Regions from separate parts of the Streptomyces sp. NBC_00322 genome, predicted to be linked through region 2. Evidence: riboswitches for the same ligand, from Rfam matches in the RefSeq annotation. Region 2 holds a riboswitch; each other region holds the start of a gene.
The links. Region 2 has a riboswitch for cyclic di-AMP ahead of OG905_RS21520 (M23 family metallopeptidase). Riboswitches for the same ligand answer to the same signal wherever they lie in the genome.

Region 1 (4,510 bases), 3.3 Mb from region 2:
CGGCCGCTTGGCCTCCACGTGGTCGCCGGAGCTCTCGCCGCGCAGCCGGCGGCCGATCCACGGCACCAGATGCTCCCGCGCCCACTGGATGTCGTCGCGGCGCACTTCGAGCGTGCCACGGGGCGGCAGCGGCGGCCACGGCTGGTCGGGGTCGGCGGGCACCTCGATGCCGAGGACCTGGGCTGCGCGCAGCGCGACCCGGGTGTGCCCCTCCGGCGACAGATGGAGCCGGTCGGCGTCCCAGGCGCGCCGGTCCTGGACGGACCTGAGCGACCACAGATCGAGTACGGGACAGTCGTAACGGTCGGCAATGGCCCGTACATGCGCGGTGTACGTGGCGATCTTGCCGCGGAGATGGCGCAGCACCGGGACGTCGCGGGTGTCGAAGCCGGTGGTCACCATGACCGTCCCGACGGCGCCGGTGAGGTCGGCGACCGCGCGCTCGAATCGCTCGGCCACGTCGTCCGGGTCGGTGCCGGGCCGGATGATGTCATTGCCGCCGGCGCAGAACGTCACCAGGTCCGGGGCCAGTTCCTTGGCCCTTGGCACCTGTTCCTCGACGATCTGGTCGAGGAGGCGCCCACGCACGGCGAGGTTGGCGTACCTGAAGGTGTGCTCCGGCATCCGGTCGTCGAGCAGGACCGCGAACCGGTCCGCCCAGCCGACGTACATCCCGTCGGGGCCCGGGTCGCCGACGCCTTCGGTGAAGCTGTCACCGATCGCCGCGTACGACCCGAATCCGCCGCTGTTCACTGTTCTCGAATCGTCTGCCACAAGAACTGATCCTCCCCTTACGGATGTGACCTACGCGACCGTAAGGAGGGGTTGACGAGGGGTGATCTTTGCCACCGGTCAAGATTCGTCCAAGGCGGAATACGCCGGATCCCCCCGCGCCGCGGACTGCGGCACGAGGGGACGAGGGCGTGATCACCGCGTCGGACGGGCGTCAGACGGTGACGCCGTGCTGACGCAGGTACGCCAGCGGGTCGATGTCCGAACCGTAGCTCGGGCCGGTGCGGATCTCGAAGTGCAGGTGCGGGCCCGTGGAGTTGCCGGTGGTGCCGGAGAGGCCGATCTGCTGGCCGCCGCTCACGCTCTGGCCGGCGGAGACGGCCAGGGAGGAGAGGTGGGCGTACTGCGAGTAGCTGCCGTCGCTGTGCTGGATGACGACCTCGTTGCCGTACGCGCCGCCCCACCCGGCGGAGACGACGGTGCCCGGACCGACAGCCTTGACCGTGGTGCCGGTGGACGCTGCGAAGTCGACACCGGTGTGGTAGCCGCTGGCCCACATCGAGCCGGCGAGGTGGTACGGCGTGATGACGGTCGCCGCGTCGAGGGGGGTCGTGAACCCGGAGCTGCCGGTCTGCGGGGCGCTCTTCGCCGAGCCGGAGTCCGTGGAGGCCTTGGCCGCGGTCTTGGTGGCGGTCTTGGTGGCGGACCGGTCCTGGCTCTTCTCGCGGTGCTGCGACTTCTCGGGAGCCTTCGCCTTCGAGGCGGCGCCGAGGGTGAGCTTGAGGCCCGGGTGGATCAGCGAGGGGTTGTCACCGACCCGCTCGCGGTTGTCCTCGTACAGCTTCTTCCAGCCACCGCGGACATTGTGCTCGTCCGCGATCTTGGAGAGATAGTCGCCGACGACGACGGAGTACGTCGTGGGTGCGGCGGCCGGCTTGTGCGGGGCCTTGTACGCGGCCGGTACTGCGGCGGCGGTCACTGCCGCGTGCGACGAGGCCGCGACGGGGGCGGTTTTGCCCGCGGCGTGCGCCCCGGTGGCACCCATGAGCGGGATCGCGATGGCGGCGCCACTTGTGCCCGCTGCGACGAAACCGCGGGTGATCGGGCTGGTCTTGGGACGGCGGTGCTTACCCTTTGCGGGCATGGCGCTTTCCTCTCCGGCGCCGGCGAGGTGAGCTGTCGGGTTCGGGCTGGAGATGCCCGGCCGCGCGGTTGCGCTGCTTAACCCCGAGCCGTTCCGGAAGTGCGGAATCGGCGTACTACCTGGGTCCCCCGCTCCTGCCACACGTGGGTGGGTTCGAATTCCGGGCGGCGGCAGGATTTGGCGATCCGTCCGGATTGCCGTGAACGTAAACGAGCCGGGCCGACCGGAACAAGCCACCGCAATTACGGATCACGAGCTGGCGCGATATCGCCGGAGAATTCCCGTTACGCTCCGTCAATCAATGATCTTCCCCGCCCCGCCAGGCAACGGATTTCGTATCCGTCACGCCGCCACACACCGTGACAAATATGATCCTGCTCACGAGGCATGCCCCATCCCCATTGCAGACGGGGCAGGTTATGCCGAACCGCCCAATTCGGACAGAAGCACCATTTGGTGACTATCGACCGATCGGGCGCACTTTTCCCTCAGATCTGCCATTCCGAGAAATTCCGAGACGACTATTGTCCCTTTTCAGGCGTATCCTCCGGACCTCTCAGTCACGGTTGCCACTGCCCGAGCCGCCGCAGCCTGATCACCATGGCGTCCAGGTCACCCTTGAGTCCCGTGTGCAGACCGTGGTGCAGCAGTACCGACCCACGGTGCACGGCTCCGGTGTCCAGGCACTCGTAGACCGCCGCCGGATCGAGACCGCGCAGCCGGAGCCGCGGCGGCTGTTCGCCGTAGTGCTGCGCCTGCAGCCAGGCGAGGACGACGGTCTCCTCGCCGCGTAGGTACTGGACGGCGCTGAGCCCGCCCTCGGGCGCGCGCAGCCGGTACAGCTCGCCGTGCTGCACCAGCGGCCTGATCTTCTTGTAGAGCCCCACCCAGCCGCGCGCCTCGGCGAGCTCCTCGTCGGTCCACTCGGTGAGGTCTCCGCCGACCCCGAGGACCCCGGCCATCGCGCTGACGAAGCGGAAACGCAGCGTACTGACGCGGCCGTTGAGCTGGACATTGGGACTGTCGGTGACCCAGGCGGCCATGACCCGAGCAGGGTGCAGCTGGGTGAAACCCTGCTGGATGGCGAGCCGGTCCAGCGGGTCGGTGTTGTCGGAGGTCCACACCTGGTCGGTACGCGCGAGGATGCCGAGGTCGATCCGGCCGCCGCCGCCCGAGCAGGACTCGAAGGCGACGGAGGGATGCGCGGCCCGCAGCCGGTCCAGCAGTGCGTACAGCGCGTGGACATGCTCGACCCACAGCTTCTGCGGGTACTCCTCGCCGGGCCAGCCCGCGTCCGTGAAACAGCGGTTGAAATCCCATTTCACATAGTCGATGGGGGCATTGGTCAGCAGGGCGTCCAATTGCTCCCACAGATAGTCCTGTACGTCCCCGCGGGCGAGATTCAGCACCAGCTGATTGCGGAATTCGGTCCTGGCGCGGCCCGGATGGTGCTGCACCCAGTCGGGGTGCGCCCGGTAGAGATCGCTGTCGGCGTTGACCATTTCCGGCTCGACCCAGATCCCGAACTGCATGCCCAGCGCGTGCACTTCGCCGGCGAGCGGCCCCAGGCCCTTCGGGAAGCGCTCGGCGCTCGGGGTCCAGTCGCCAAGGCCGGCGCGGTCACTGGTGCGCTGCCCGAACCAGGCGTCGTCGACGACGAACAGCTCGACACCCATGGCCGCGGCCCGATGCGCGAGCGCCCGCTGCTGCTCCTCGGAGATGTCGAAGCCGGTGGCCTCCCAGGAGTTGTAGAGGACCGGCCGTTCGGCCGCGGCGTCCGGAATGACGTGCGCCAACTGCCAGGCGTGCCAGGCCCGGCTGGCACCGCCGAAGCCGCCGTCGCTCCACAGCCCGGCGAAGACGGGCGAGGTGTAGGACTGCCCGGGCGCGAGCCGCAGCAGCCCTGAGTCGTCGTAGCCCGCCCCGCCGGTGATCTGCACCAGGCCGTCGGGCAGTCGCTGTACGCAGATCCGCCACGATCCGGACCAGCCGAGCGCCACGCCGTACACCTCGCCGTGCTCCTCGGTAGCCTCCTCGGCGTCCAGCGCCACCCAGGGCAGATGCTGATGCCCGGTGTGGCCGCGGCGGCTGCCGATCACCTTCTCCCCGTATGTCAGTTCCGACCGTACGAGCAGGGATTCGGCGGCCCACCGGCCGTGCAGCCGACTGAGCCGCCAGCCGTCGCGCTGCGGCAGCGTCCAGGCGGCCGCATCGGCCCTCAGCAGCTCCAGATCGGGTCCCTCGCCCTCATGGGCGACGGTGACCCAGCGCTCGATGACATCGGCGTCGTCGCGCATCCGGTGGTGCAGGGTGAGACCGAGTCCGTGCACGGCGTCCGTGAAGCGCAGCCGCAGCTCGTCGCCGTCCACCGCGGCCCGGGCGAAGGTCCACTCGGTGCCGCGCACCTCGGCCGTGCGGACGGACAGCGCCGGGCGTACGAAACGCGGGCCGCCCTCGACCGGATACTCCTCGTGCCCGTCGAGCTGGGACTCGAACGGCCAGTACGGCGGCAGGCCCTGTGCCGCGAGCGCCTCGGCGTCGGCGCCCGGGATCCGTGGCCCCCAGTGCAGATGCAGCAGCTCGTCGTCGTCCGTGAGGTGAAGTGCGTAACTGCTCGTCGGTCCGGAGAGAACC
Region 2 (4,510 bases):
GCCGGTACTTGCCGGTGAGGAAGCCGGACGCGAGCGCATAGTACGGGACGGCCACGAGCCCTCCCCGGGCGGCCGTGTCCTGCGGCTCGCCCTCGTACGTGTCACGGGAGACGAGGTTGTAGTGCGGCTGCAGCGCGACATACCGGGCAAGTCCCTCGCGCTCCGAGAAGTCCAGGGACTCCTGCAGCCGCTCCGCGGTGAGGTTGGAGGCGCCGATGGCGCGGATCTTGCCCTCCTTCACCAGCTGGTCGAGGGCCGTGATGATCTCCTCGACGGGAACGCCGGGGTCGTCGAAGTGTGTGTAGTACAGGTCGATGTAGTCGGTGCCGAGCCGCTTCAGCGACGCCTCGGCCGCGGCCTTGATCGTGGCACCGGAGAGACCCTTGTACTGGGGGTGGGCGCCGACCTTGCTGGCGACCACGACATCGGCACGGTTGCCGCGCTCGGCGATCCACCGGCCTAGGACGGTCTCGGACTCGCCGCCCTCGTTGCCCGGTGCCCAGGCGGAGTAGCTGTCGGCGGTGTCGATGAAGTTCCCGCCGGCGGCGGCGTAGGCGTCGAGCACGGCGAAGGACTGCGCCCGGTCGGCGGTCCAGCCGAAGACATTGCCGCCAAGGGCGAGCGGGAAGACGGCGAGATCGGACGAGCCGAGGGTACGTAGAGAAGTCATGGGTTGATCAACAGCCGCACCGGTACGGCCTATTCCGCCCGCATGCCGTACGGCACCGGGGGCTACAGACCGGCAGCCCTGGCGTCGGGGGGTGAGCGCCAGAACTGCCGGCGTTCATGGGAGTGCGGTGCACCGCGCACATGGGGGCATCCGCAGGACGCCCCCTCGCGCCGAGCGGCGGTGCGAGGGGGCGCAGGGAGAAATCAGACGGTCAGGCCCTTGTCCCGCAGCCAGGCCATCGGGTCGATCCCGGTCCCGCTCGCCGTGTGGACCTCGAGGTGCAGATGCGGGCCGGTCACATTGCCCGTCGCGCCGACGCGGCCGATCGTCTCGCCCGTCGACACCTTCTGGCCGACGCTGACCGACATCGAGGACTGGTGGCAGTACCAGAGCTCCGTACCGTCTTCGAGCTCCAGCACTGTGCGGTAGCCGTAAGACCCGGACCAGCCCGCCGACTTGACGGTGCCGCTGTGCACGGCCTTGAGGGGCGTGCCCGTCGGGGCCGCGAAGTCCAGGCCGGTGTGGTAGCCCGAGGACCACATCGATCCGGCCTCGCCGAAGGTGGAGGTGATCGTGTACGAGGAGGTCGGCAGCGCGTAGCTCGCGGCGAGCTTGGCGAGGCGCTCGGCCTCCGCCTTCTCCGCCGCGGCCTTCTCTGCGGCGAGCTTCTCCGCCTCGGCCTTCGCCTCCGCCGCGGTCTGCTGCGCCTTCGCCTCCGCCGCGGCCTTCTCGGCCGCGAGCTTCTCCGCGTCCGCCTTGGCCTCGGCGTCCGCCTCGGCCCGCTGCTGATCGGCCTGCTGGAGGATTCGGGCGCGCAGCGCCTCACCGGCGGAGCCCTGCGCCTCGGCCTTGGAGCCGGTGTCAGCGGCGAGCGTCGCCGAGGTGAGCGGTGCGGTGTTCCCGGCGTCGGCGTCCGAGGAGTCGTCGGACATGAACGAGCTGACGCCCGGAAGGGACTTGGCGTCGGGCAGGTTGTCCGCGATCGAGTCGGGGAGCGAAATGGAGACCGGCGGCTTGCTCTGCGCGGTGGCCATGCCGCCCGCGCCGACCGCGGCGATCACACCGACCCCGAGCACCGTGGAGCTGCGGGCGAGTCCGCCGCGCTGCTTCATGACACGGTGCCGGCCGCGCACCGGACGGACGGAGTCCTCGGTGGGGTTCCATTCCTCCCATGCCCGCTCTGCCACCTCGTCGCCGAAGAAGTCAGTTTCGAAGGGTGCTGTCGGGGCAGGTTTGTTGGACGCCACTGAGGCGTGCTCCTTTCCTTCCTTCTCGCCTACCGGGTTAGCTGACGGGTTCGGAGCAGGAAGGTCTCCTACGGGCGCTTCCGCCGCGGACATGAGCGGCAAAAGGTGCCCGATTCACCCCAATTGGTGGTTCCCCGGTTCCCTTGCGGGATTCGGCGCGTGCGCACGGTGCCGCCTCTTGCGACGACTGGGACGACCGCGCTGCGTTATCGAACGTTAATAGACACCAGGGCCCGATTCCAAGCTGTTCCCACTGATCATTAACAACGTCCGCCGGGACTTACCCGGACACAAGCGCCCGGACTCGGGCGAGTTGATCGCCCCCGATGCACCATCCGCCATCCCCCATCACCTGACGGTGCATCAAATGTTATGCGGAGGGGTGCTTCTCGATTACGTACCGTACCCATCCGGCGTCCGGCTTCACGGCGCCGCAGGGCGCCGTACCGCCAGAGCCTTCACTTGCTGCCGTGATCCCCGCCGCCCCGCCCGCCCCCGCCGATCACGGGCACGATCCTGCGGCGCTCCTGCTGCCCCTCCGCGGGGCGGCTGACCGCGAGCAGCGCCATGTCGTCCGTCGTGCCGCCACCCGTATGGCGTCGTACGTCGTCCACCAAGGCATCCAGCAGCTCCTCGGGCCCGGGGAACAGCCGCCCCGCCAGCCGCCGGCCGGGGTCGTAGAAAACGCCGCTCGCGTCGCGCGCCTCGGACAGCCCGTCCGTATAGAGAAGCAGCGTGGCCCCGGGGGGCAGCCGGTGCGCGTCCGAGCGGTCCGGCCAGATCCCGAGGCCCATCCCGAGCGGCAGCGCGGCCTCGGTCGGCTCCAGGATGTTCACGTTCCCGTCCGCGTACAGCAGGAGCGGCTCCGGATGGCCGCGGTTCACGATCCGTACGACGCGATCACCGCGCGGGATCTCGGCCAGTACGGCGGTGGTGAACCCCTCGACCGCGTCCAGGTTGTGCCGCGCGCCCTCGCGCACCAGCGCCCGCTCCAGCCGCGCGGCGACCCCTTCCAGCGAGCTCTCCTGCTCGGCGGCCTCCCGGAACGCCCCGATGACCACGGCCACCGCCTCGACCGCCTGCATCCCCTTGCCCCGTACGTCCCCGACGACCAGCCGCACCCCGAAGGGCGTGTCCTGTACGGCGAAGAGGTCACCGCCGATGAAAGCGTCCGCCTGTGCCGCCTCGTACCGCGCGGCGACGTGCAGCCCCCCGATCCGCTCCGGGGGAGTCGGCAGCACGGCGCGCTGCGCGGTCTCGGCGATCACCCGGGCCGACGCGAGGCGCTGACTGCCGAGCCGTACGACCCGGTTGATCAGCAGCGCAAGGCCCGAGACGGTGATCACAGTGGTCAGCTCGGTGAATGCCGTGATCTGCGAGATGGTGTTGTTGTAGAAGTGCAGCCCGGTCACGCCGAGGATCGCCGCGATACCTGCCAGCAGGGTGCCGACCCAGGTGAAGATGGGGGCCGCGATCAGCGGCGCGGCCGCGAAGAGCGGGACCGCGGTGAACCGCGGCGGCGTCGCGAGGTCGAAGATCCAGCCGCCGGCGATCATCAGCGCGGGCAGCAGGCGGGCGAATCCGCGAGAGATGTCCGCTCCGCCCTGCTCTCGCTCGGCCACGGGTGCTCTCCTGCCCGGTCCCCACACGGCTGCGGACGGTACCGCGCCCTTCCCAGGCTGGCCGTAGCCGCGCCGGGCGGCGAATCGCCGTCGGCCAACCGGGCGACGCGCGGAGCGCGCACACGACAGTGGCCCGGCACTCCGTCGAGTGCCGGGCCACTGTTGTCAGTAGCGGGGACAGGATTTGAACCTGCGACCTCTGGGTTATGAGCCCAGCGAGCTACCGAGCTGCTCCACCCCGCGTCGGTGAACACCACCTTACGCCATCCGGAGCATGATCAAATCCATTTGTTCAGCGGCGGCGCAGACGCAGTGCGGTGAGGGCTCCGCCGGCCGCGATCAGGGCGGCAGCGGCGATGGCCGCGTACCGGGTGGCGTCGGAAGATCCGGTGCTGGCGAGGGCGCCGGTGGTGGTGACGGGGGTGTTATCGCCGGCCGCGGCCGTGGCCGAGGAGGACGGGGTCACGGAGGGGGTGGCGGAAGCGGTCGCGGAGGGCGTCGCGGACGGCGTCGTGGAGGGCGTCGCGCTCGGCTGGGTGGTGCCGCGCTCGGGTGCGACCGTGATCCTGCCCTGGGCCCCCAGGAACGGATGGGTGTTGCCCTCGGTCAGCCCGGTCGTCGCGTGCAGCGTGATCTTGACCGACTTCTGGATGCCCTTGAAGTCGATGACGCTCACGCGAAGCCTGGTGCGCTTATAGATGTAGCTCTTGCGGACGTCCGCCAGCTGCCACTTCTCCTCGCCGGTGAACTTCTTGACCCGGGTGTACGTGCCGTCCTCGGCCAGTTCCTCGATCACCAGCTCGGGGATCTTCCCCGTGGAGCCGGGCTCCTCGACGACCTCCAGGATGGTCCTCAGGTCGGAGTCGAAAGTCACCCCGCCCTTGAGCTGGTGGACGATGTCGACGGTGCCCGCCGTGCCGGGCTTGATGGGAGCGTTCTCGTCGGTCTCGAGCGTCATGGAGGCGGGCCCG
Region 3 (4,510 bases), 2.3 Mb from region 2:
CATCCCCTCCCACGACGGCAAGCAGCCGCCGCGCGACGGCTCGCTGCCCGAGGTCATCGGCGAGCAGCTGCGCGAGGAGATCCGTGAGGAGGTCCCGGCGCGGGCGCTGATGGCCGCGTACCGGCTGCCGCACGACGGCACGCGCGAGTCCGACGCCGCCGATCTCGCGCTCACCGTTCTCGGCGGCGGCGAGTCCTCCCGGCTGCACAACCGTCTGGTGCGACGCGACCAGACGGCTGTCGCCGCCGGGTTCGGTCTGCTGCGCCTCGCCGGCGCTCCCTCGCTCGGCTGGCTGGACGTCAAGACGTCCGGCGGCGTCGAGGTCCCGGAGATCGAGTCCGCGGTCGACGAGGAGCTGGCGCGGTTCGCCGCCGACGGCCCCACGCCCGAGGAAATGGAGCGCGCGCAGGCCCAGTTGGAGCGCGAGTGGCTGGACCGGCTCGGCACGGTCGCGGGCCGCGCCGACGAACTGTGCCGGTACGCCGTGCTGTTCGGCGACCCGCAGCTGGCGCTGACCGCCGTGCAGCGGGTGCTCGACGTCACCGCCGAGGAGGTGCAGGCGGTCGCCAAGGCGCGGCTGCGCCCCGACAACAGGGCGGTGCTGGTGTACGAACCCGTCTCGGCGCCCGAGGGAAGCAACGACGAGGAAGAGGCGGACCAGTGAGCGACGCTGCCGTGACGATGACGTACCACCAGCAGCCCACGGCGGGCGTCGCCCGGCCCTGGGCGTTTCCCGCCCCCGAGCGCGGCACGCTGGACAACGGCCTGACCGTGCTGCGCTGCCACCGCCCCGGCCAGCAGGTGGTGGCCGTCGAGCTCTCCCTCGACGCCCCGCTGGACGCCGAGCCCGAGGGCATCGACGGCGTCGCCACGATCATGGCGCGCGCCCTGTCGGAGGGCACCGACAAGCACTCCGCCGAGGAGTTCGCCGCCGAGCTGGAGCGCTGCGGCGCCACCCTTGACGCGCATGCCGACCACCCCGGCGTCCGGGTCTCCCTGGAAGTCCCGGTCTCCCGGCTGCCCAAGGCGCTCGGCCTGCTCGCCGAGGCGCTGCGCGCGCCCGCCTTCGCCGACAGCGAGGTGGAGCGGCTGGTACGCAACCGCCTCGACGAGATCCCGCACGAGACGGCCAACCCGGCCCGCCGCGCGGCCAAGGAGCTCTCCAAGGAGCTCTTCCCGGCCGCCACCCGTATGTCGCGCCCCCGCCAGGGCACCGAGGAGACGGTGGCCCGGATTGACTCCGCGGCCGTGCGTGCCTTCTACGAGGCGCATGTCCGGCCCGCCACAGCCACCGCGGTGATCGTCGGCGACCTCACCGGGGTCGACCTGGACGCCGTGCTCGCCGAGACCTTGGGCACCTGGACGGGCGACAGCGCCAAGCCCCGTTCCGTACCGCCGATCACCGCGGACGACACCGGCCGCGTGGTCATCGTGGACCGCCCGGGCGCCGTGCAGACCCAGCTGCTGATCGGCCGGATCGGCGCGGACCGGCACGACCGCGTCTGGCCCGCGCAGGTGCTCGGCACGTACTGCCTCGGCGGCACCCTCACCTCGCGTCTGGACCGCGTGCTGCGCGAGGAGAAGGGCTACACCTACGGCGTACGGGCCTTCGGCCAGGTGCTGCGGTCCGCCCCGGACGGCTCGGGCGCCGCGATGCTGGCGATCAGCGGCTCGGTGGACACCCCCAACACCGGACCGGCGCTGGACGACCTGTGGAAGGTGCTGCGGACGCTCGCCGCCGAGGGGCTCACCGACGCGGAGCGTGACGTCGCGGTGCAGAACCTGGTGGGTGTCGCGCCGCTGAAGTTCGAGACGGCCGCGTCCGTGGCGGGCACGCTCGCCGACCAGGTCGAGCAGTTCCTCCCGGACGACTACCAGGCGCAGTTGTACGTGCGGCTGGCCGAGACCGGCACCGTGGAGGCGACGGCGGCGGCCGTCAGCGCCTTCCCGGTGGACCGTCTGGTCACGGTGCTCGTCGGCGACGCCTCGCAGATCGAGGAGCCGGTCAGGGCGCTGGGCATCGGCGAAGTGACCGTGGTCACCGGCTGATCGCCTCTCGCACCCTCTGGACAACTCCGGCTGAACCCGGCACAACAGGCAAGCGGAACCCCGGCATCCAAGCGGTGCCGGGGTTCCGTGCTATGCCCGGTTTATTGCGGAGACTGCCTGTCTGCCCTGTGGCATGCACTACAAAAGGGCCTGTCTGTTTGGTGATTGAAAGTCGGCCCGCCTAGCGTCGGTCCGGCTGTTCGCCAGTAGCCCGCCGCATCCGCGGCATCGGACAGCCATCGCCGAGTCCCCGTCGGGCGCGAGCCTGGGGAGCCGGGGACCCACTCAGTCCCTGGGGTGAATCGGACGCCTTCGTATCCGTACGGAGGGGCCCGTAGGAGACCTTCCTGCTCCGAACCCGTCAGCTAACCCGGTAGGCGAGAAGGAAGGAAAGGACCAGCCACTTCATGGCGTTCACCCGTGCCACCGGGAAGCACCGTGCCCCGAGCCGCCTGACGCGCAGGAGCGCGAGCATGGCGGGCGCAGCGGCCCTTGCCACCACCGGCGTCATCGGAACCCTCGCTTCCCCGGCGCTCGCCGCCACCCCGGGCATGACCCCCGTCGAGGACACCGGCCTGACCCCGGTCGTCACCGCCGACATCCTCGCGGATCAGATCGCCGACCAGGCCGCCGCCCAGAAGCAGGAGGCCGCCGAGGCCATCGCCAAGGCGAAGGCGGCGGAGGAGGCCAAGCGCAAGGCCGAGGCACGCGTCAAGGCCGCCCGCGAGGCCAAGGAGCGCGCCGCCCGCGAGGCCGAGCGCAAGCGACTCAACGCCTTCGTCGCGCCGATCAGCGGCTCGTACGTCTCCACGGGCTACAAGACCGGCGGCGCCGTCTGGTCCTCCGGCAGCCACACCGGCATCGACTTCCACGCCGCCTCCGGCACCACCGTGCACGCGGTCGGTTCCGGCACCGTCGTCGAGGCCGGCTGGGGCGGCGCGTACGGCAACAACGTTGTGATCAAGATGAAGGACGGCTCGTACACGCAGTACGGCCACCTCTCCTCGATCACGGTCTCGGTGGGCCAGAGCGTCACCCCGGGCCGGCAGATAGGCCTCTCCGGCGCGACCGGCAACACCACCGGGCCGCACCTGCACTTCGAGGCGCGGACCAGCCCTGAGTACGGCTCCGACATCGACCCGGTCGCGTACCTGCGCGCGCACGGCGTCACCGTCTGAGAACAGCGCCCGAGCGCCTGCGCGCGAGAAGGCCCCGGCTTCCTGCCGGGGCCTTCGGCGTTCGGAGCCCTGGCCAAAAGATATCCATGGATTCCCGAGTGCCATCGGAAAATCCGGCCCACTGCAATAGAGTCACCGAACAGACGTCAATCGGCTGCGTTTCGCGCGGATTAAAGCGGAGGTTCGGTCATGCGCATTCCCGCGCACTCGGTATGCACGGCGATCCGCGACGACATCGTCTCCGGTGTATTCGAGCGCGGCAGCCGGCTCACCGAGGAGCAGCTGGCGCGCCGCTACGGCGTCTCCCGGGTCCCGGTGCGCGAGGCCCTGCGCACCCTGGAGTCCGAGGGCTTCGTCACCACCCGCCGGCACGCGGGTGCCTGTGTCGCCGAGCCCACCGAGCAGGAGGCGGCCGACCTGCTGGAGGTCCGGATGCTGCTGGAGCCCCTCGGCGCGGCCCGCGCGGCGCAGCGGCGTACGGAAGCGCACCTCAAGGTCCTGCGCGGCCTGGTCAGGCTGGGGCAGGAGCGCGCACGCCGTGGCCAGGGCGAGGACCTGCGCTCGCTGGGCGGCTGGTTCCACGAGACCCTCGCCCAGGCCTCCGGCAGCCCGGGACTGATCGCCCTGCTCACCCAGCTGCGGCACAAGATCGCCTGGATGTACGCCGTCGAACAGCCGGCCAAGCCCGTGGACTCCTGGGCGGAGCACGGCGCGATCGTTGACGCGGTGGCGCGCGGCGATGTGGACAGGGCCCGCACGCTGACGGCCGTGCATGCGGAGCGGGCCGCATCGGCGCACCGGCTGCGCCGTCCCGAGCGGGTGAGGACTTCGCAACATGCCGTAAACACCACGAGCGTCCGCCATTAACAGGCGCGCCGTATACAAAGGGAAGGATATTTGCGGGGCTTCTTTTCTGCTGCCCGAATTCATGAAGCCGGGCGCGGAAATGAACGTCGGGCCGGAATGCAAACAGCCGCGGTCTCCTCAATTCGGGAGACCGCGGCTGTGTGTCGCCGGGCGTATTCTGCTCAGCCGCTCAGCCGCTCAGCCGCTCAGCCGCTCAGCCGCTCAGCCGCTCAGACCGTCTCGGGAAGCTCCTCGAGCCCCTCGGCGACCAGCTTGGCCAGCCGGTCCAGGGCCGCCTCGGCACCGTCCGCCTCGGAAGCGAGCACGATCTCCTCGCCGCCCTGCGCGCCCAGGCCGAGCACAGCGAGCATGGAGGCGGCGTTGACCGGGTTGCCGTCGGCTTTGGCGATCGTCACGGGGACGCCGGCAGCCGTGGC
Region 4 (4,510 bases), 570 kb from region 2:
ACCTGATCTCCGGGCTGATCCGCGCGAGCGACCACGGCGAGCACCTCACCGAGAACGAGGCCGCGGCGATGGCCTTCATCCTTCTCTTCGCGGGCTTCGAGACGACGGTCAATCTCATCGGCAACGGGGTGTACGCGCTGCTGCGCAACCCGGAACAGCGCGAGCGTCTGCAGGACTCCCTGGCCGCGGGGGAGACCCGGGGGGTGACCCCCGGACCCGCAGCGGGAAGCCCCCTTCTGGCGACGGCGGTCGAGGAACTGCTGCGCTACGACGGCCCCGTGGAGCTCGCGACCTGGCGGTTCGCCACCGAGCCGCTGACCATCGGCGGGCAGCGGATCGCGGCGGGCGATCCCGTACTCGTCGTACTCGCGGCAGCCAACCGGGACCCGGAGCGCTTCGACGAGCCGGACACCCTCGATCTCTCCCGGCGTGACAACCAGCATCTCGGGTACGGCCACGGCATCCACTACTGCCTCGGCGCTCCGCTTGCCCGGCTGGAGGGGCAGACCGCGCTCGCGACGCTGCTCAGGAGATTGCCGGACTTGCGGCTTGCGGGCGATCCGGCCGATTTGCGGTGGCGTGGAGGCCTGATTATGCGTGGATTGCGCACTCTGCCCGTTGAGTTCGCGCCTCGACAGATCTGACAGACTGTCAATTCTGTGACTTTCACGTGATCTGCGCTGCATCGACTTGTGATGTGCGCTCGTATGCGACTACTTTCACTGCCGTCTCAGCAGTCACGCGAAAGGCAAACGCATGCTCTCCGGCCATGGTCGCCACCGCCGTCCCCGCCAGGCTCCGGCCATTGTTGTCGCGGCAGGGGTGACGGGATCGGCCATCGCGATCCCCCTTCTCGGAGCCGGTTCGGCCTCCGCCGCCGACGCCTCCATGTGGGACCGCGTCGCCGAGTGCGAGAGCGGTGGCATGTGGAGCGCCGACCTCGGCAACGGGTACTACGGCGGACTCCAGATGTCCCAGGAGACATGGCAGGCCTTCGGCGGCTCGGAGTACGCGCCCACCGCCGACCTCGCCAGCCGCTCGCAGCAGATCGCGGTCGCCGAGAAGGTCCTCGATGCGCAGGGTCCGGCCGCGTGGGCCGGCTGTGCGCCGATCGCCGGGCTGCAGAACGACGGCGCCGCGACCGGCGTCGACCCGGGCACCGCACCCTCGCCCTCGCAGAGCACGGTTCCGGCGCCGGCCGCGCCCACGGAGCCGACCGCCAAGCCCGCCGAGCCGTCCACCACGCCGCCCGCAGACGTGACCGGGTCGGCGACCGAGGCCCCCGATGCGGCGGCGGGCGATGGCAAGCACCGCGGCGAGGCGGCCCCCGAGGAGACCGAGCCGGACAATGCGGACAGTGAGCGCGAAACAGGGCGCCACGCTTCGCGAGGTGACGGTTCGGCACGCACCGAAGCGGACAAGTCGGACAAGGTCGACAGTGCGGACGCCGCGCCGGGCGAGTACACCGTCCTGCCGGGCGACAGCCTCTCCGCGATCGTCGACAAGGAGAAGCTCTCCGGCGGCTGGACCGCGCTCTACGAGAAGAACCGCGAGACCGTCGGCGGCAACCCCGACCTCATCCTTCCTGGCCAGAGCCTTGATCTGGGCCTGAGTCAGGAGTAGTTCGAGGCTGTATGTCCGGTTCTGCGCAAGTGAGACAAGGGTCTCTTTGTCCCAACTGACGCATCTGCCCCGGCGGAATCACCCATTCCGCCCGTCACCTGCGGAAACGTATATGTCCTACTCGGTGAAATGGGCGATTTCTCCCCGATGTTCGTCTTTGAACATCGGGGAGTCGTGTGTCTACGGTCTGAACCGCTCGCCACAGCGGGCACCACTGACCGTCACGCCGAATCCTGCCGTCGGTCGGGGGGAGTAGTCGTCGCGCAGAGCGCCGAAGGCAGGAGCGGGGGACCCAAGGTAAGCGCCGGGCCCGGCCGTTGAGAGATCGACGGCGGAGACCGGCTTGGGGTGAAGTCGCATGCACGAACGTGCGACCGGGCAACTCACTTGGCCCGAACCCGACAGCTCACCTCGTAGGCGTCGGTGAGGAGAAGCTCCATGCTGTTTTCCGGCAAAGCCAAGCACCGTCGCCCGTCCAAGCTCACCCGCATCGCCACGCTCGCCGGTGTCACCGGTGCCGCTGTCGCCGTCCCGCTGATCGGTGCCACCTCGGCCTCCGCCGCGACCGCGTCCGAGTGGGACGCCGTCGCCCAGTGCGAGTCCGGCGGCAACTGGTCCATCAACACGGGCAACGGCTTCTACGGCGGCCTGCAGTTCACCAACTCCACCTGGGCCGCCTACGGTGGCACCGCCTTTGCCTCCCGCGCCGACCTGGCCTCCAAGGACCAGCAGATAGCCGTGGCCGAGAAGGTCCTCGCGGGTCAGGGCAAGGGCGCCTGGCCGAGCTGTGGCGTGAACCTGTCCAGCACGCCGTACACCGGTGGCTCCGCCACCACGCAGCAGGCGAAGCCCGCCGCGAAGCCGGTCGCGAAGCGCGCCGAGGCCCCCACCACCCGCTCCGAGCGCCCCGCCGCCCCGAAGAAGGCAGTGAAGAAGGGCGACGGCGAGTACAAGGTCAAGGCCGGTGACACCCTCGGCAAGATCGCGAAGGCCGAGAAGGTCAAGGGCGGCTGGAAGAAGCTGTTCGAGCTGAACAAGGACATCATCAGCGATGCCGACGTCATCTTCCCGGGCCAGCAGCTCCACCTGAGCTGACCCGAGGAGCCCTGGGACTCCGCTGGACCCGGCGGACCAGCGGACCCTGCGGGCTCTCATCCCCACAGCCACCCCGGCCCCGCGCGCTTTCCCCCGAGCGTGCCGGGCCGGGGTTCTGTCTGTTACCCCCTGGTAGTTCACGCGCTGTTTGTCCCGCGTCGAGTCTCTTCATGCCCTTTTTCGTCCCAGCGGGCGGGCATCTGCCGACCGATGCCCCCGCGCCGGTTAGGCTCTTGCCGCAAGGCCAAAGAGACCCTGCACTTCAAGCGTCACATCCCAGAAGGAGATGCTCGTGCCGTCCATCGACGTCGTCGTAGCCCGGGAAATCCTGGACTCCCGAGGCAATCCCACGGTCGAGGTCGAGGTTGGCCTCGACGACGGCAGCACGGGCCGTGCTGCTGTTCCGTCCGGCGCCTCCACCGGTGCGTTCGAGGCTCTTGAGCTCCGCGACGGTGACCAGAACCGCTACCAGGGCAAGGGCGTCGAGAAGGCCGTCCTCGCCGTCATCGAGCAGATCGGCCCGGAGCTCGTCGGCTACGACGCCACCGAGCAGCGCCTGATCGACCAGGCGATGTTCGACCTGGACGCCACCCCGGACAAGTCCTCGCTCGGCGCCAACGCCATCCTCGGTGTCTCGCTCGCCGTGGCGCACGCCGCCTCCGAGGCCTCCGACCTGCCGCTCTTCCGCTACCTGGGCGGCCCGAACGCGCACCTGCTGCCCGTTCCGATGATGAACATCCTGAACGGCGGCTCGCACGCCGACTCCAATGTGGACATCCAGGAGTTCATGATCGCCCCGATCGGCGCGGAGTCCTTCTCCGAGGCCCTGCGCTGGGGCGCCGAGATCTACCACACGCTGAAGAAGGTCCTGAAGACCAAGGGCCTGTCCACCGGTCTCGGTGACGAGGGCGGCTTCGCGCCGAACCTCGAGTCGAACCGCGCCGCGCTGGACCTGATCCTCGAGGCCATCAAGGAAGCCGGTTACGCCCCCGGCAAGGACATCGCGCTCGCGCTCGACGTCGCCGCGTCCGAGTTCTACAAGGACGGCACGTACGAGTTCGAGGGCAAGTCCCGCTCGGCCGCCGAGATGACCGAGTACTACGAGGAGCTCGTCGCCTCCTACCCGCTGGTCTCCATCGAGGACCCGCTCTTCGAGGACGACTGGGCCGGCTGGAAGGTTCTCACCGACAAGCTGGGCACCAAGGTCCAGATCGTCGGCGACGACCTCTTCGTCACCAACCCGGAGCGCCTGGCCCGCGGCATCGAGGACGGCGCGGCCAACGCCCTGCTCGTCAAGGTCAACCAGATCGGTTCGCTGACCGAGACCCTGGACGCCGTGGAGCTCGCCCAGCGCAGCGGCTTCAAGTGCATGATGTCCCACCGCTCCGGCGAGACCGAGGACGTCACCATCGCCGACCTGGCCGTCGCCACCAACTGCGGCCAGATCAAGACCGGCGCCCCGGCCCGCTCCGAGCGCGTCGCCAAGTACAACCAGCTGCTGCGCATCGAGGAGATCCTCGACGACGCCGCGGTGTACGCGGGCCGCTCGGCGTTCCCGCGCTTCAAGGGCTGACCAGCCCGTCGTCCGTACGTCCCCGGCCGCGGTCCCGTACCGTGTCCGGGGACGTACGTACGTAATGGGGAGGCGGGACATGGCCGGGAAGGACCGCGATCGGTTCTCCACCGCGACCAGGATTCGGCTGCTCGGTGAGCAGACCGCCGCTCGCGTCTACCGCTCCCAGAGCCGCCGCCAGGCCCGCCGCTCCCGGCTGACCGGACGCGCGGCCTTCCT

Region 1: it holds a riboswitch for cyclic di-AMP, as region 2 does, so the genes downstream of both, OG905_RS06555 (M23 family metallopeptidase) here and OG905_RS21520 (M23 family metallopeptidase) in region 2, are expected to answer to the same signal.
Region 3: it holds a riboswitch for cyclic di-AMP, as region 2 does, so the genes downstream of both, OG905_RS11065 (M23 family metallopeptidase) here and OG905_RS21520 (M23 family metallopeptidase) in region 2, are expected to answer to the same signal.
Region 4: it holds a riboswitch for cyclic di-AMP, as region 2 does, so the genes downstream of both, OG905_RS24245 (transglycosylase family protein) here and OG905_RS21520 (M23 family metallopeptidase) in region 2, are expected to answer to the same signal.

Annotation. Positions count from the first base shown of each region.
Region 1 covers NZ_CP108019.1:1,440,246-1,444,755, forward strand. The annotation lists gene OG905_RS06550 (SGNH/GDSL hydrolase family protein) at 1-774, opposite strand, end outside; gene OG905_RS06555 (M23 family metallopeptidase) at 947-1,876, opposite strand; cyclic di-AMP (ydaO/yuaA leader) riboswitch at 1,879-2,036, opposite strand; gene OG905_RS06560 (alpha-galactosidase) at 2,437-4,510, opposite strand, start outside.
Region 2 covers NZ_CP108019.1:4,726,611-4,731,120, reverse strand. The annotation lists gene OG905_RS21525 (aldo/keto reductase) at 1-670, opposite strand, end outside; gene OG905_RS21520 (M23 family metallopeptidase) at 874-1,917, opposite strand; cyclic di-AMP (ydaO/yuaA leader) riboswitch at 1,929-2,085, opposite strand; gene OG905_RS21515 (PP2C family protein-serine/threonine phosphatase) at 2,376-3,539, opposite strand; tRNA gene OG905_RS21510 (tRNA-Met) at 3,709-3,782, opposite strand; gene OG905_RS21505 (hypothetical protein) at 3,832-4,510, opposite strand, start outside.
Region 3 covers NZ_CP108019.1:2,456,498-2,461,007, reverse strand. The annotation lists gene OG905_RS11075 (M16 family metallopeptidase) at 1-664, shown strand, start outside; gene OG905_RS11070 (M16 family metallopeptidase) at 661-2,049, shown strand; cyclic di-AMP (ydaO/yuaA leader) riboswitch at 2,280-2,443, shown strand; gene OG905_RS11065 (M23 family metallopeptidase) at 2,457-3,227, shown strand; gene OG905_RS11060 (GntR family transcriptional regulator) at 3,417-4,094, shown strand; gene OG905_RS11055 (HPr family phosphocarrier protein) at 4,304-4,510, opposite strand, start outside.
Region 4 covers NZ_CP108019.1:5,294,930-5,299,439, forward strand. The annotation lists gene OG905_RS24235 (cytochrome P450 family protein) at 1-644, shown strand, start outside; gene OG905_RS24240 (transglycosylase family protein) at 757-1,623, shown strand; cyclic di-AMP (ydaO/yuaA leader) riboswitch at 1,883-2,058, shown strand; gene OG905_RS24245 (transglycosylase family protein) at 2,062-2,718, shown strand; gene eno (phosphopyruvate hydratase) at 3,005-4,291, shown strand; gene OG905_RS24255 (FtsB family cell division protein) at 4,371-4,510, shown strand, end outside.